3 regions of the Streptomyces sp. R11 genome follow, and region 1 is predicted to be linked to each of the others. Evidence: riboswitches for the same ligand, from Rfam matches in the RefSeq annotation. Region 1 holds a riboswitch; each other region holds the start of a gene.
What was found. A riboswitch is a leader RNA that binds a small molecule or an ion and turns the genes downstream of it on or off. The one in region 1 is predicted to bind cyclic di-AMP.

Region 1 (3,609 bases):
TCTCCCCACGTGCGCGCGGTGACGTACGCCTTCCAGGGCGCCCCCGTCCTGGTCCGCTCCCCCATGCACACCGGCATCGACGCCGGTCGCTTCTTCCCCTTCGGCAACGACGCCGACCTGCCGCCCGACCAGCGGGAGGAGGACGCGCGCTCTGCCTGCTTCGAGTTCGAAGTGGGCGAGGAAACCTGGGTGTTGGGGCGGCCGAAGGTGCGGCTGCGGCTGACGTCGGAGGTGCCGCGCGGGCAGGTCGTCGCCCGACTCTGCGACGTCGCACCGGACGGCTCCTCGGCGCTGGTCACGCGGGGCGTGCTGAACCTGTCGGCGCGCCGCGGCCGGGACCGCGCGGTGCCGTGGGAGCCGGGCGCCACCGAGGACGTGACCTTCGAGCTGAACGGCATCGGCCATGCCTTCCCGCCCGGCCACCGCATCCGCCTCGCCGTCTCCTCCGCGTACTGGCGTGGATCTGGCCCCAGCCGGACTCGGCAGCGGGCTTCGGCCTGGAACCGTCGGGAAGCTCGCTGGAACTTCCGGTACGCGCGCGTGCGTTGGACGAGTCAGCAGACGACACAGCGATCACCTTCGAGGAACCGGAGCAGGCGGAACCGCTCGGCGTGAACTCCCCCATCACGCTGGACGAGCCCCGCCCCGAGCGCCTCGTCGTGCGAGACGTGGCCAAGGGCGAGTGGCGCCTGGAGGTCGCCCCCCGGTACGGCGGCACGCGCGTGTACTCCGACGGCCTGGAGTTCACCGAGGAAGCGCTGGAGACGTACACGATCAACGAGTGGGACCCCCTGTCGGCCCGCACCCGCTCGGACTGGTCGATCCGCCTGCACCGCCCGGAGCTGGGGTGGGACGCAACCGTGCGCACACGCTCGGAGATCAGCTGCGACCGGCAGGACTTCATCGCCTCCAACGAGGTGATCTGCATGGAGGGCGAAGAGGTACTTTTCCACCGGACATGGGAGAAACGGACTCCACGGACAGCCGGTTAAAGGCGAGTTGGATTCATTGCCCGATTTGCCGCTCTTGTGGATGCCAGTGAATTGGGTCACTCACGCCCATTCATGGAACCGTCTCGGCGCACCCACGTCTCCCCTTGCTCCACAGCAAGTTGAGGCTTGGCAACCGCAAAGGATCAAGCGCCCCATTCGCACCAGACCATGGTCAACCGGCCGACAGGTGACCACGGCACTTGTTCCAGGCATGTGCTCTCGCATACGTTCCCGCTCAGTCGGGCGGACGCCTAATCCTGCCGCCGCCCGAGCCACCCACCCACGCAACTCATACACGCACGGCAGGAGCGGGGGACCCAGGTAAGTCGCCGGACCGGACGTCTTGATGGCGCCCCGGACCGGCTCGGGGTGAAGTCGCGCCGCCGCACGGCGGCGCGGCCGGGCATCTCCCGCCCGAACCCGACAGCTCACCTCGCAGGCGCCGGAGAGGAACAGCGCCATGCCCCGAGGCAAGCACCGCCGCCCCCGCACCAACCCGCTCACCCGGCACGTCATCGCAGCCGGCACCGGGACCGCCGCCCTCGCCATCCCGCTCCTGAGCGCGACCACCGCGAGCGCCGCACAGCCGGCCCAGTCCCCCACCGTCGCGCAGGCCGCTCCCCAGGCCGCCGTGAAGGCCAAGACCGTCGCGTACACCACGAAGAAGGGCGACACGCTCTACGGCATCGCCGACCGGTACGACGTGCAGGGCGGCTGGAAGCAGCTCTACAAGGACAACCGCAAGGCCGTCGGCGACGACCCCCGTCTGATCCACCCGGGCCTCGACCTGGAGGTCCGGGCGACGAAGAAGGCGAGCTCGCCGGGCAAGTCGGCCGACAAGGCGTCCGCACCCGCCAAGAAGTCGGGCGTCGCCAAGGCCACCCAGTCCTCCGTGAAGACGTACCCGAACAACCTGGACGGCTGGATCCGCAACGCGCTGGACATCATGGCGCAAAACGGAATTCCGGGTTCGTACGAGGGCATTCACCGCAACATCATGCGCGAGTCGTCCGGCAACCCCCAGGCCATCAACAACTGGGACTCCAACGCCGTCGCGGGCACCCCGTCCAAGGGCCTCCTGCAGGTCATCGACCCGACCTTCGCGTCGTACCACGTGCCGGGGACGGTGTACGACCCCTTCGACCCGGTCGCGAACATCACGGCCGCGTGCAACTACGCGGCCGCGCGTTACGGCTCGATCGACAACGTGAACGGTCCCTACTAGGCCCGGGCGCGGGGCCTGGCCGCCGACGACATGCCCTACCGGGCGAAGTCGGCCAGGCTCCCCGCGAACAGCCTCTCGAGGACGACGGCGATGCCGTCGTCCTCGTTCGAGAGGGTGATCTCGTCGGCGACCGCCTTGAGTTCGGGATGCGCGTTGGCCATCGCCACCCCGCGGGCGGCCCAGTCGAACATGGGGATGTCATTGGGCATGTCCCCGAAGGCGATCGTCTCGCGCGCGCCGAGACCGAGATGCTCGGCGGCGAGCGCGAGACCGGTCGCCTTCGTGATGCCGCATGGCTGGAGTTCGACGGTCCCGGGCCCCGACATGGTGACCGTCGCGAGGGAGCCGACCACCGACCGCGCCGTCGCCGCCAACTCGTCGTCGGACAGGGTGGGGTGGCGCAGCAGGACCTTGCTGATCGGCTCGCACCACAGGTCGTCGCGGTGCCGGACACGTACGGCGGGCAGGGTGGGGTGCGGCATCAGGTACCCGGGCTCGATGAGCGTGAGCCCGTCCACGCCGTCCTGGTCGACGGCCGCGTACACCTGCCCCACTTCGGCCTCGATCTTGCCGAGCGCGGTCTCCGCCAACTCCCGGTCCAGGGTGATGGACCACAGCAGACAGTCCGCTCCGGCGTCGTACAACTGCGCACCCTGTCCGCACACCGCGAGCCCCCGGCTGCCCAGGACGTCGAGGAGCGGGCGCACTCTGGGCGCCGGCCGCCCCGTCACGACGAGGTGCTGCGCACCGGCCGCCGCCGCCTGAGCGAGTGCGTCGAGGGAACGGTCGGAGAGCGTGTCGTCGCCTCGGAGCAGCGTCCCGTCCAGGTCAGTGGCGATGAGTGAATATGCGATGGGTCGGGCCATGATCAGAGAATACGGACAGGAGGCCCCATCGACTCGACTCGAACCGGACGGCTGCTGTGTTCACATGCGTTGACACCTGTTCCGGTTCCAGTTCTGATTCCGCGCGGGCAACTTCCTTTTGCTTGTGGCGATTTCACCCCCACGTGGTGCCCACGGGCTCCCGGACGGCACCGACCCCCGTCTGGTCGATGTGACCGCGCACGGCGACCTGCTGATTCGGCGGCCCCCGCGACGCGAGTTCCGCACTGCCCAAGACCCTCGTCTCACCCGTAACGTGTGGCCCGACCACATGGCACGGAGCGTATGAGAGTGAGGCAGCACCCCATGCCCCCCTTCGATCTCCCCGAGGGCGACCCCTTCGGCACGCACAACCTTCCGTACGGCGTCTTCTCCCTTCCCGGCTCGGACTCCGCGCGACGGGTCGGCGTCCGGCTCGGCGACCACGTCCTCGACGCGGGCAAGGCGGCCTACGCACTCGGCTCGCCGTACGCCCCGCTACTCGCCCAGGACTCCCTGAACCCACTGC
Region 2 (3,609 bases), 1.5 Mb from region 1:
GGCCGTGGCAGCTGGGTTCGGCTTGCTGCGTCTGGCCGGAGCGCCCTCCCTGGGCTGGCTGGACGTGAAGACGTCCGGCGACGTCGAGGTGCCCGTCATCGAGGCGGCCGTCGACGAGGAACTCGCCCGCTTCGCGCAGGAGGGCCCCACCGCCGAGGAGATGGAGCGCGCACAGGCCCAGCTGGAGCGCGAGTGGCTGGACCGGCTCGGCACGGTCGCCGGCCGCGCCGACGAACTGTGCCGGTACGCCGTCCTGTTCGGCGACCCGCAGCTCGCCTTCACCGCCGTGCAGCGCGTCCTCGACGTCACCGCCGAGGAGGTCCAGGCGGTCGCCCAGGCCCGTCTGCGTCCCGACAACCGCGCGGTGCTGGTGTACGAGCCGGTCGCCGACGAGGCCGAGGACCTGGAAGCAGCCGCCGACGGGGCCGCACCCGCCGGGACCACCGACGAGAACGAGGAGTCGGCGCAGTGACCGAGCTCGCCAGCATGGAGTTCCACCCGCAGCCCCAGGCCGGCCAGGCCCGGCCCTGGGCGTTCCCGGCACCGGAGCGCGGCAAGCTGGACAACGGCCTGACGGTCCTGCGCTGCCACCGCCCCGGCCAGCGCGTCGTCGCCGTCGAGGTCCTCCTGGACACGCCCCTGGAGGCCGAGCCGAAGGGCCTGGACGGCATCGCCACGATCATGGCGCGTGCCTTCTCGGAGGGCACCGACAAGCACACCGCCGAGGAGTTCGCCGCCGAGCTGGAGCGCTGCGGAGCCACGCTCGACGCGTACGCCGACCACCCGGGCGTCCGCGTCAGCCTCGAGGTGCCCGTCTCCCGTCTCCCGAAGGCGCTCGGCCTGCTCGCCGACGCGCTCAGGGCTCCCGGGTTCGAGGACGCCGAGGTCGAGCGCCTGGTGCGCAACCGCCTCGACGAGATCCCGCACGAGCTGGCCAACCCCTCGCGCCGCGCCGCCAAGGAGTTGTCCCGGCAGCTGTTCCCGGCGACCTCGCGCATGTCCCGCCCGCGCCAGGGCACCGAGGACACGGTCGCCGGCATCGACTCCGCCGGAGTACGTGCCTTCTACGAGCGCCATGTGCGTCCGGCGACGTCCACCGTCGTGGTCGTCGGCGACCTCACCGGCGTGGACCTCGACGCCCTCCTCGGCGACACCCTCGGTGCCTGGACCGGCTCCCCGGCCCAGCCCCGGCCGGTCCCGCCGGTGACCGCGGACGACACCGGGCGCGTCGTCATCGTGGACCGCCCCGGCGCCGTCCAGACGCAGTTGCTGATCGGTCGCGTGGGCCCCGACCGGCACGACCGCGTCTGGCCCGCGCAGGTGCTCGGCACGTACTGCCTCGGCGGCACCCTCACCTCCCGCCTGGACAAGGTCCTGCGCGAGGAGAAGGGCTACACCTACGGAGTGCGCGCGTTCGGGCAGGTCCTGCGCTCCGCCCCGGACGGCTCGGGTGCGGCGATGCTCGCCATCAGCGGCTCCGTGGACACCCCGAACACCGGTCCCGCCCTGGACGACCTCTGGAAGGTCCTGCGCGGTGTCGCCGACGGGGGACTCACCGACGCCGAGCGGGACTTCGCCGTGCAGAACCTCGTCGGGGTGGCGCCGCTGAAGTACGAGACGGCCGCGGCCGTGGCGGGCACGCTGGCCGACCAGGTCGAGCAGCACCTGCCCGACGACTTCCAGGCGACGCTGTACCAGCAGCTCGCCGCGACCGGCACCGTCGAGGCCACCGCGGCGGCCGTGAGCGCCTTCCCGGTCGACCGTCTGGTGACGATCCTGGTCGGCGACGCGGCCGAGATCCGGGAGCCCGTCGAGGCCCTCGGCATCGGCGAAGTCAGCGTCGTGGCTGCCGAGTAGGGGACTGGCGCGGCGCCGGAGACGGCACGCGTGCGTAGGGGCCCTGGCGACGGAAGAGTCACCAGGGCCCCTTTATGCCCGAATTGAGGGAGAGGTTGCCTGTCTGACCTGTGGGATGCACTACAAAAGGCAGGATCCGTTTGGGGATTGAAAGATGCCCCGTTTAGCGTCTTCCGGGCTGTCCGTCAGGCACTGCGCCGCGCCCGCGGCACCGGACAGCCATCGCCGAGTCCCCGTACGGCGCGAGCCAGGGGAGCCGGGGACCCATCGAAGTCCCTGGGGTGAATCGGACGCCCGCGCAGCCGCGAGGGGGTCCGTAGGAGACCTTCCTGCTCCGAACCCGTCAGCTAACCCGGTAGGCGAGAAGGAAGGAAAGGACCAGCCACTTCATGGCGTTCACCTGCGCCACCGGGAAGCGTCCCGCGGGGAAGCACCGTCGCCCCAGCCGCTTCGAGCGCACCACCGCCCGCGCCGCGGGCGTCGCCGCACTCACCGCCACCGGCGTCATCGGCACCCTGGCCGCCCCGGCGCTCGCCGCCGAACCGGCCGTCGAGCAGACCGGCCTCATCCCCGTCGTCGCCGTCGAGAACTCGATCGCCGACCAGATCGACGCCCAGGCCGCCGCCCAGGAGCAGGCCGCCAAGGAGGCCGCGGCCCGCAAGAAGGCCGCCGAGGAGGCCGCGCGCAAGAAGGCGGCCGCGAAGGCGAAGAAGGAGCGCGAGGCCAAGGAGCGCGCCGCCCGCGAGGCCGAGCGTAAGCGCCTGCTGTCCTACGTCGCCCCGATCTCCGGCTCGTACGTCTCCACGGGCTACAAGGCCGGCGGGGCCGTCTGGTCCTCCGGCAGCCACACCGGCGTCGACTTCCACGCAGCCAGCGGCACCTCGGTCCACTCGGTGGCCTCCGGCACCGTCGTGGAGGCCGGCTGGGGCGGCTCGTACGGCAATCAGGTCGTGATCAAGATGAACGACGGTACGTACACCCAGTACGGCCACATGTCGTCCATAGCCGTCTCGGTGGGCCAGACGGTCACCCCCGGTCAGCAGATCGGCCTGTCCGGCGCCACCGGCAACGTCACCGGGCCGCACCTGCACTTCGAGGCCCGCACGACGCAGGAGTACGGCTCCGACATCGACCCCGTCGCCTACCTGCGCTCGCACGGCGTGAACATCTGACGCTCCGCCGCTGACGCCCGCGCGTCTTCCGAAAGCCCCGGCTCCCCGAGCCGGGGCTTTCGGCGTTTCGAACGACCCGCTGTCCAAAAAATATCCATGGATTCCGGCCTCCCGTCGGAAATTCCCGCCGGTTGCAATAGAGTCACTGAACACACGTCATTCGTCGACGTTTCACGGGGATTAAGGCGGAGGTCGGTCATGCGTATTCCGGCGCACTCGGTATGCACCGCGATCCGGGACGACATCGTCGCCGGGGTCCACGCGCGCGGCGGCAGGCTCACCGAGGAACTCCTCGCCCGTCGCTACGGCGTCTCCCGCGTCCCCGTGCGGGAGGCCCTGCGCACCCTGGAGGCGGAGGGCTTCGTGGTGACCCGGCGGCACGCGGGCGCATGCGTCGCCGAACCGAGCGAGCAGGAGGCCTCCGACCTGCTGGAGATGCGCACCCTCCTGGAGCCGCTCGGCGCCTCCCGGGCCGCCCAGCGGCGCACCGAGGCCCATCTGAAGGTCCTGCGCGGCCTGGTCAGGCTGGGCCAGGAGCGGGCCAGGCGGGGGAACAGCGAGGACCTGCGCTCGCTGGGCG
Region 3 (3,609 bases), 4.3 Mb from region 1:
CCCTGAGGTGCGCGAAGCGCTTGCTCGTGGCGCGCGGTGCGACGACCTGGGTGGAGACGATCTCGTCGTCGAGCAGTCGGCGCAGCACGTCGACCTCGTGGACGGCCGTGTCGAGGGCGGCCATGGGGGGGTGTACGACTGAGGGACGGTCGGGTTGCGGTGGGCGCAGTGCACGATCAGCGGTTCGCCGATCCGGCCGGGGTCGATGACCTACAAGCCATGCACCATCTCGTGGAGCTGGGGCACCGCCGGGTCGTGCACATCGACGGCGGGCGCGGCCCGGGCTCGGCCGAGTGGCGTCGCGCCTACCGGGCCGCGATGCGCGCATCGAGACGAGCGGTCTGCTACTCGCCGAGCGTGACCAGGGCCTGCCCCTGCCCACCGCGGTCCTCGCGGGCAATGACCGGTGCGCCATGGGCTTGTTGATGGCCCCGACCCGCGCGGGCGTCGAGGTACCGCGCGACATGTCCGTCGGCGGCTCCGACGACAACCGCCTCTCCCGTCTGATGCCGGTCGGTCTGACGACGGTCCGTCAGGACGCGCTGCTGATGGCAGAGTACGCGGTGCGGTTCGCCGTGGAGCGGCTGGAGAAGCCGGAACTGGAGCCGCGCGAGGCCTTGTTGGACCCCAAGCTCGTGGTGCGGGGCACGAGCGGGCCGGCCCCGCGCGTCCCGTGACGGCGGCCGATCGGTGGCTCAGGCGGGCCGGATCACGCTGTGGATCGCCGACTCCCCGGCGTAGTAGATGGACTCCTCGCGTATGGAGGAGCCCGGGCCCGGTGCGTGGATCATCGTGCCGTTTCCGGAGCAGATGCCGACGTGGCCCGCATGGAACAGGACCAGGTCACCGGGCTCGGCGTAGGTGACCGCGATGCCACGGCCGGCGGTCGCCTGTTCCGGTGCGGTGCGGGGGAGGGCGATGCCCGCGGCCTTCCAGGCGGCCTGGGTGAGGCCGGGCCCGTCGTAGGCCTCCGGGCCCGTCGTGCCCCAGACGCAGGGCTTGCCGAGCTGGGCGCGGGCGAAGTCCAGGGCGCGCAGGGCCCGGGTGTCCTGCGGGCCCGTTGACGTGAGGGCGGCGCTCGGCTCGACGGACGGGTTCGTGTCGAGGGTCTGGTCGGCAGCGGTGATTGCCGGACCCGGGATCGCGGTCTGGCCCGTGGCGATGTCCTGGCTCGCGACGACTGAGGGGAGAGGGTCGGTGAGCGGGTCCGGCGTGGTGACTGCCGGGAGTGGGTCGGTGAGCGGGTCCGGCGCGACGACTGAGGGGAGTGGGTCGGTGAGCGGGTCCGGCGTGGTGACTGCCGGAAGTGGGTCGGTGAGCGGGTCCGGCGTGGTGCTCCAGGGCGTCGACGCGGCCCAGGCCGTCGTACCGGCCGGGACCGTGGTGAGGTCGGCCGGCCCCTGTGCCTGCAGTGCCTGCCATTGTGCGTCGGCAGAGGGATACGCATCGGCCGTGGGCTGGGCCTGGGTCGGCGCGGCCCCCCAGGTGTCGGTGACCGGCGCCGCCTCGATCGCCGCGAGCGGCGCGCTCTGCCGTGCGCTGTACGCGGACAGCAACGCGCGGGCCCGGTCGAGCTTGCGCTGGTTCTGCTCCTTGGTCGTGCGCAGCGCGGACCGCTCCTGCGGCTCGGCCGTGGGCTCGGCGGCCGGGAGGGGCAGGGCGAGGGCGCTCCCTGCGGTCGTCTGCTGCGGTGCCTCCGAAGCGCCCGGAAGTGCGGCAACGGGCCCGGCGGTCAGCTCGGCCACGGCAGCCGTCCGGGTGGCCGCACCGGACGTGAGCTCGGCGACCGGCGCGGCGGGCAGCTCCAGGGCGGCACGGCCCGACGACTCCCGCGCCTGATCGGGGCCGTTCGCCGGGCGCGCGGACCGCGTCCCGGTGGGGCGCTCGGGCATCCGGTCGGTCGGCAGTACCGCCGGCACAATCGGACCCACCTTCGCACGGGCGGCGTCGAACCACTGCCGCGCGACGCTGTCGAGCGCGGGGTCGCTGTGCCTGCTCTCGTTGTCACGGGGCGCGGCGGCGGCCCGGCGTGCGGTGTCCGTCGGCCGGTCGGTGCGCGCCCGCGATCCCGTCGCTGCCGCGCGGGTGGCGTTGAAGGTCCCCGTGTCCGACTCGGCCTGGTCGTAGAGGGAGCTGACCCGCCGGCTGACCTCCTCGCGGCTCGGCGCCTCGTCCGCGGCCGACGGGGCTGCGTTGGCCGTCTGGGCGAGCAGGGCCACAGAGGTCAGGGCTGCCGACGCGAGTGCGGAATTGCGCATGCCCGGGAGGCTCAGAGCCCCCGGACGCGCGGTGCGTTCCGGCGCCATGGGTGACGTACTCCTTCCGTACTCCGCCTACCGAGTTAGCTGACGGGTTCGGGCGGTCGTCTCCGGAAGGTGTGCCCTACGGCCCGCGCCCCGAAGGGCGGTTGGGCCGATTCACCCCAAGTTCGGTTGGGTCCCCGGCTCCAGTGGACCCTTGCGGGCGCGCACCGGACTCGGCGGAGGCCGCGCGTCCCGGCGGGGTTCGCCGGAGTTCGTCGTGCGGTCCGATGCGTAACCTAACCAACTTGTGAGGCCCGCGTGAAGATTGACATGTGAAATGTCCGATACGTTTTTGTGACCTTCGACGCTCCGAGTGAGAAAGAGACCGGATTCACTTCGCGGTGCGCTGACTTCGCCACGCTTCGTAATGATCGAGGACCGTCTGCTCGATCGGACGGTAGGCGATGCCCAGTTCGTGCACGCTGCGGCTGTTGTCCACCTGGAACCGGATGCCGAGGTGCTTGCGGATGTAGTCCTGGCTCAGTCCGAACGCCGGGCCCAGGACGCGAACGGGCCAGTGCGGGAGCGCGGTGCGCGGGAGGCGCAGGTCACGGGGATGGCGGGCCCGGATCATGCGGGACATCTCGTGGAAGGACGTCATGGTCCGGGCGGCGAGGATGTAGCGGCCCTTCGCGTCCGGGTTCCGGGCCGCCGCGATGTGCGCGTCGGCCACCTCACGCACGTCCACCGTGGTGAAGCTGAAGTCGGGTGCGCCGTAGAAGAAGTAGCCCTTGAACAGCTCCTCCAGCAGGAAGAGGCTGCCGGACTCGGAGGTGGGGGTGAGGGAGGGGCCCAGGATCAGGCCGGGGTTGACCGACACCATCCGCCAGCGGCCCTGGGCGGCTTCCGCGTCCCACGCCGCGCGTTCCGCGACCGTTTTCGCGTAGTGGTACGGGTTGTTCTCCATCGTGCTGGTGGTGTTGAAGTAGCGCTCCGACAGCACCGCGTCGTCCATGGCCAGTACGTCGGCGTAGTCGCCGAAGATCGCACCCACGGTCGAGGTGAGGACGAGTCTTTCGACTGTGGGTGTGCGCTCGATGGCCGCCAGCACATTGCGGGTGCCGAGCAGGGCCGGATCGACGACGTCCCTGCGGCCGTCCTTGATCTTCTCCGGCATCAGGAACGGCGACGCCACATGGAACACCACTCCGCATCCGGTCATCGCCTCGTCGAAGGAGCCCTCGGCCAACAAGTCCGCCTCGAACAGGTGGAGGCGGCCCGGATGTGCCTCCTGCATCTCCAGCAGGGGGCGTACCTTCGCCGTGGCGGCCGTGCTGCGTACCGTGGCGTGGACCCGATACCCGCG

Region 2: another riboswitch for cyclic di-AMP. It lies ahead of AB5J55_RS31690 (M23 family metallopeptidase); the one in region 1 lies ahead of AB5J55_RS24910 (transglycosylase SLT domain-containing protein).
Region 3: another riboswitch for cyclic di-AMP. It lies ahead of AB5J55_RS05020 (NlpC/P60 family protein); the one in region 1 lies ahead of AB5J55_RS24910 (transglycosylase SLT domain-containing protein).

What each region holds. Positions count from the first base shown of each region.
Region 1 is NZ_CP163432.1:5,361,240-5,364,848, reverse strand. It holds partial or broken gene AB5J55_RS24915 (CocE/NonD family hydrolase) at 1-992, shown strand, start outside; cyclic di-AMP (ydaO/yuaA leader) riboswitch at 1,279-1,447, shown strand; gene AB5J55_RS24910 (transglycosylase SLT domain-containing protein) at 1,453-2,217, shown strand; gene AB5J55_RS24905 (HAD family hydrolase) at 2,253-3,083, opposite strand; gene fahA (fumarylacetoacetase) at 3,408-3,609, shown strand, end outside.
Region 2 is NZ_CP163432.1:6,872,569-6,876,177, forward strand. It holds gene AB5J55_RS31680 (M16 family metallopeptidase) at 1-472, shown strand, start outside; gene AB5J55_RS31685 (M16 family metallopeptidase) at 469-1,857, shown strand; cyclic di-AMP (ydaO/yuaA leader) riboswitch at 2,071-2,233, shown strand; gene AB5J55_RS31690 (M23 family metallopeptidase) at 2,247-3,029, shown strand; gene AB5J55_RS31695 (GntR family transcriptional regulator) at 3,228-3,609, shown strand, end outside.
Region 3 is NZ_CP163432.1:1,098,633-1,102,241, reverse strand. It holds partial or broken gene AB5J55_RS05030 (Gfo/Idh/MocA family oxidoreductase) at 1-210, opposite strand, end outside; partial or broken gene AB5J55_RS05025 (substrate-binding domain-containing protein) at 214-677, shown strand; gene AB5J55_RS05020 (NlpC/P60 family protein) at 696-2,258, opposite strand; cyclic di-AMP (ydaO/yuaA leader) riboswitch at 2,315-2,492, opposite strand; gene AB5J55_RS05015 (NAD-dependent epimerase/dehydratase family protein) at 2,635-3,609, opposite strand, start outside.